DNA from 2 places in the Pseudoalteromonas sp. AOP31-A2-14 genome. Region 1 is predicted to be linked to the other one. Evidence: riboswitches for the same ligand, from Rfam matches in the RefSeq annotation. Region 1 holds a riboswitch; the other holds the start of a gene.

Region 1 (2,460 bases):
CAAGAGTTCATATCGACGGCGGTGTTTGGCACCTCGATGTCGGCTCATCACATCCTGGGGCTGAAGTCGGTCCCAAGGGTATGGCTGTTCGCCATTTAAAGTGGTACGCGAGCTGGGTTTAGAACGTCGTGAGACAGTTCGGTCCCTATCTGCCGTGGGCGTTTGAGAATTGAGAGGGGTTGCTCCTAGTACGAGAGGACCGGAGTGAACGAACCGCTGGTGTTCGGGTTGTCATGCCAATGGCATTGCCCGGTAGCTACGTTCGGAACTGATAAGCGCTGAAAGCATCTAAGCGCGAAGCAGGCCTCGAGATGATTTCTCACTAGACTTTTAAAGTCTCTGAAGGGCCGTTGAAGACTACAACGTTGATAGGCAAGATGTGGAAGCATGGTGACATGTTAAGCTAACTTGTACTAATTACCCGTGAGGCTTAACCATACAACGCCAAACGCGTTTTGTGTGACAGTTTGACAGAAGTTAATATGACTAAAGTAGATATTACGCAGAAAGACTTAAAAAATATTATCAGAATTTCCAAATTCAGTTAGTTTGTAGTGATACGAATTAACGCCCAAATTTGCTTGGTGACAATAGCGTTTTGGACCCACCTGACTCCATGCCGAACTCAGTAGTGAAACGAAACAGCGCCGATGATAGTGTAGCATTTGTTATGCGAAAGTAGGACATTACCAGGCTTCAAATTGTAGAAAGCCCGGCTCATTGAGTCGGGCTTTTTTACGTCTGGAGTAAAGTAAAAACACCAAGCCAATACCCCAATCCAGGACCCCGTAGCGAACTCAGTAGTGAAACACAGCCGCTCTGGGCGAGCCCTTGCAAAGACAGTGTCGTATTTGTTATGCGACTCTCTACCGGTGTCGGCACTACGCATTACCCGGCTTCAAATTAAAGAAAGCCCAATTCGAAAGCGTCGGGCTTTTTACGTCCACGGGAAAGTGAAAAGAACACCAAGAATACTTCAGTGCCTCATATTCCCCCTTCAAAAAAGAACCTCATAAATTCTACTTTAAATATTAATTGAAATATTTACTAACCTGCTCATAATAGACGAGTGTTTAGGAATGAGGTGAAAATCCTTAGCTGTTCCCGCAACTGTAAACAGTTCATACTGTAAGTCAGATACTAAACACCTTTATTTCATCAATGAGCGGGTAAACTCACTTTATACGCAAGTCTTTGTACTGGTGTTTACTGTATGGGTTTTACGCTTCGAGCAGAGACATACATTGCAGATAAACACACCGCTAATAACAGTGAATGAGCTATCGTGGGCTGTTGCTGATACAGAAGTTCTTAAAAGTATAAACTTATCAGTAGATCACGGTAAGTTTATTGGTTTACTGGGACCAAATGGGGCTGGAAAATCAAGTTTACTTCGCTGTATTTATCGCTATTGTAAGCCCAGTAAAGGCGATGTACGACTTTCAGGGCATGATATTTGGCAACTTAATTCAGATGATTATGCTAAGCAGGTTGCTGTTGTTTTACAAGAAACGCCTTCACAATTTAACCTTTCTCTTTTTGATGTGGTAAGCCTTGGCCTAACGCCACACAAACGCCTTTTTAGTGGCACAACAAATGATGATAAAAAACTTATTCAGCAAGCAATTGCACAAGTTGATTTAACTGAGCATAGTAATCAAGTATTTGATTCGCTTTCAGGTGGGGAAAAACAACGTGCGCTGATAGCCCGTGCGATAGTGCAAAGGCCACAACTTCTGATCATGGATGAGCCGACCAGCCATCTTGACGTGAAATATCAAATACAGTTAATGGAGCTGGCAAAGTCTTTAAATGTTACCGTACTTGCTTCATTCCACGATTTAAATTTAGCCGCTAGTCTTTGTGACGAACTCCTTGTTATAAATCAAGGAGAAATAGTTGCAGCAGGCAAACCTCAAGAGGTTATTACTGAGAAAATGCTTAGTGAGGTTTTTGGTGTATGCGCAAAAGTATCAACTCATCCGCAAAGCCGTGATAAGACCATTCCACATATAACTTACTTTTACGGTTATCAAATTGGAGAGCGTGATGCAGCTAAAAAATAAGTTCAGTCTTATTTTAACCATAACGTTAAGTGTATTGAGTATTTTTGCTGCTTTAAATTTTGGTGCCGCGCCTAGTAAGTTTATTGATGTTTATAACAGTGTTGTTGGGCAATGGTTCGGTCAGTGGTTTGGGCAAGGAAGCGAACCTTTTATTGAGCGAATTATTTGGCAGCTACGTATGCCTCGCACATTATTAGCATTCTTAGCGGGATCTGGTTTAGCAATTGCAGGGCTTATCCTGCAAACAGTGACACGTAACCCACTTGCCGATCCGTATTTATTTGGTATTTCTTCAGGTGCCTCATTTGGTGTGGTGTGTTTTATAACGTTAACTGGCATTAGTGCAGGTTTTTCAATGTCACTAGCTGCATTTGTTGGCAGTATGCTAGCAATG
Region 2 (2,460 bases), 2.0 Mb from region 1:
AACAACTGCCCGTTTCAATACAGTCTGGGTTTGTTTCTATATTATCTTTATACCAGTTAACACCGCCGCTGATATTAAAAGTAGATGAAACCAAGTACTGGCCGTTGTAATCTACTTGCTCACGCTTTGTATCAAACGTATCTGTAGTGGCATTACCCGTATAAGCAATATACGTGTTGTCTGAGTTATCACTAGATAACGCAACATCGACACTGTGAGTTTGCTTATTGAATGATTTAGCCCACCCTAGCAATGCCTGGTAATTTTCAAAATCATTCTGCTCAATGGTGCTATCGGCTGGTGAAAAAGCGCTATCATATTGTGCATAGCCTTCACTGTATTGCCCACGCGCTTTAAATACACCCAATGCAGCAGCATCAAAACGAGCATTAAAGCCAATGTTTTTATTCTCATAACTATCTTCATCAGGTGCAACACCTTGCAAGGCATCAAAACCATCTGTTTTTTCAAAGCCTGCATTAACACCGGCGCTAAATCCATCGACCTGAGTACTCGCCGCAACTTGATAATTTTGATAAGCATCAGAGCCAAAAGTTGCATCAAGGATCACGTTTTCCGCTTGGCGAGTAATAATGTTGATAACCCCAGCTAAGGCATCCGATCCATAAACTGCCGCTCGAGAGCCTTTAATAACCTCAATGCGTTCAATTGAATTTAGCGGAATATTACTAATCGCTTTATAACCAAGGGTGGCCGAGCCGACTCGCACACCATCAATCAAAATAAGTGTATGGCGAGAGCCCGAACCACGCAGCGAAACACCTGAATTTTGCCCAAAACCACCATTATTATTGATTTGAAAACCGACTTGAGTCGCTAGTAAACTAGGCAAGTCACGCACATTGGTTTGCTCAATATCACTGCGTTCAATAACATCAACGCTTGCCAGTACATCGGTGATCGACTGCTCAAATTTGTTTGCTGACACAGTAATACGTTCGATTGGTTGCTGTGCAGACACAGAAAAAGACAACGCAGCAGACACAGCTACGCCTAAAGTAGATTTAGTTAACATGATTTCCCCTAACCCGCGCCCACCGCACAAGTACTAGTAGTAAATTTGCTTCAGGGCCGGTCTCCGGACTTAGGGATTATCATTAATAAAATAGATAAAACCCATCACCGTTGCGGGGGCAGTGCTGGATTAAGTATCACAATCCTGTGAACTTCACCAACTTCCCGATTATCTCATGGTATTTATCAACTCTCCTGAAAAATAAATAACCACAAGCACCCTGAAAATAGGCCGCTATTGTGATTATTTTAGGGAACAATGTCAATGGACGTCTATACAGCTATAAAGCCAGAATCGAAAACATAAAAAAAGCGCTACAAAAGTAGCGCTTATAATTAACATTAAGTATTTACAGTGTATTACTCTGAGCGTTGCTCGCGTCCCAGTAATGCCATTGCGGCTTCCTTAACGTCTTTATTCTCATAAAGCACTTGGTAGATTTGCTCAGTAATAGGCATTTCAATACCGGCACGCTGGGCAAGTAAATACACTTCTTTGGTATTACGATAGCCTTCAACCACCTGACCAATAGATTCGATAGCAGCTTCAACGCCTTCACCTTTACCAAGCGCTAAACCAAAGCGACGATTACGCGATTGATTGTCGGTGCAAGTTAAAATCAAATCACCTAGCCCAGCCATCCCCATAAAGGTTTCTGACTTAGCACCGAGTGCGCAGCCTAATCGGCAAAGCTCTGCTAAACCTCGAGTGATCAAGGCTGTGCGTGCATTAGCACCAAAACCAAAACCATCTGACATTCCCGCACCAATCGCAATTACATTTTTAACTGCCCCACCGAGTTGAATACCAATAAAGTCATTATTGTTATACACCCGAAATGAACGCCCGCAATGCAGTAAATCTGCAAGCTGTTTAGCAAACACTGTTGAGGTTGATGAAACAGAAATAGCCGTTGGTAGCCCTATTGCCATTTCTTTGGCAAATGTCGGGCCTGAAACAACCGCCAGCGGCACGTCATCACCGAGCTCTTGCTGTGCCACTTCTTGTAACAAACGTCCTGTATCAGGTTCAAGCCCTTTAGTCGCCCACGCAACTTCAGCGCCTTCACGAAGAGAGGGTTTTATTTGCTGTAAAGTATCACCAAAAGCATGGCTTGGTACGACCACTAATATAATTTTACTGGCACTAACGGCGGTATGTAAATCGGCTTCAAGGTGAAGCGTGTCAGGGAAAGTGACATCGGGCAAGTAACGTTGATTTTTCCGCTCAGCTGCAAGCGTGGCAACGTCGTCGCTATTGCGCCCCCAAAGCGTCACGTAGTGACCATTTCGGGCTAAGCAAATAGCAAGGGCGGTGCCATACGACCCCGCCCCTAATACTGTAACAGCTGAATTTGCTGTACTCATGGCTTATGCGTCTGCAGGAGCCTGTTCAGCTTGCGCTGCACGTTGCTGCATATATTG

The links. A riboswitch is a leader RNA that binds a small molecule or an ion and turns the genes downstream of it on or off. The one in region 1 is predicted to bind cobalamin.
Region 2: linked by a shared signal. The riboswitch ahead of ACT3S9_RS02485 (TonB-dependent receptor domain-containing protein) and the one ahead of ACT3S9_RS11830 (ABC transporter ATP-binding protein) in region 1 are both predicted to bind cobalamin.

What each region holds. Positions count from the first base shown of each region.
Region 1 covers NZ_JBQSXI010000001.1:2,548,276-2,550,735, reverse strand. Annotated here, with positions in the region: rRNA gene ACT3S9_RS11840 (23S ribosomal RNA) at 1-438, shown strand, start outside; rRNA gene rrf (5S ribosomal RNA) at 581-695, shown strand; cobalamin riboswitch at 1,025-1,163, shown strand; gene ACT3S9_RS11830 (ABC transporter ATP-binding protein) at 1,245-2,066, shown strand; gene ACT3S9_RS11825 (FecCD family ABC transporter permease) at 2,050-2,460, shown strand, end outside.
Region 2 covers NZ_JBQSXI010000001.1:532,121-534,580, reverse strand. Annotated here, with positions in the region: gene ACT3S9_RS02485 (TonB-dependent receptor domain-containing protein) at 1-1,036, opposite strand, end outside; cobalamin riboswitch at 1,086-1,261, opposite strand; gene gpsA (NAD(P)H-dependent glycerol-3-phosphate dehydrogenase) at 1,396-2,403, opposite strand; gene secB (protein-export chaperone SecB) at 2,407-2,460, opposite strand, start outside.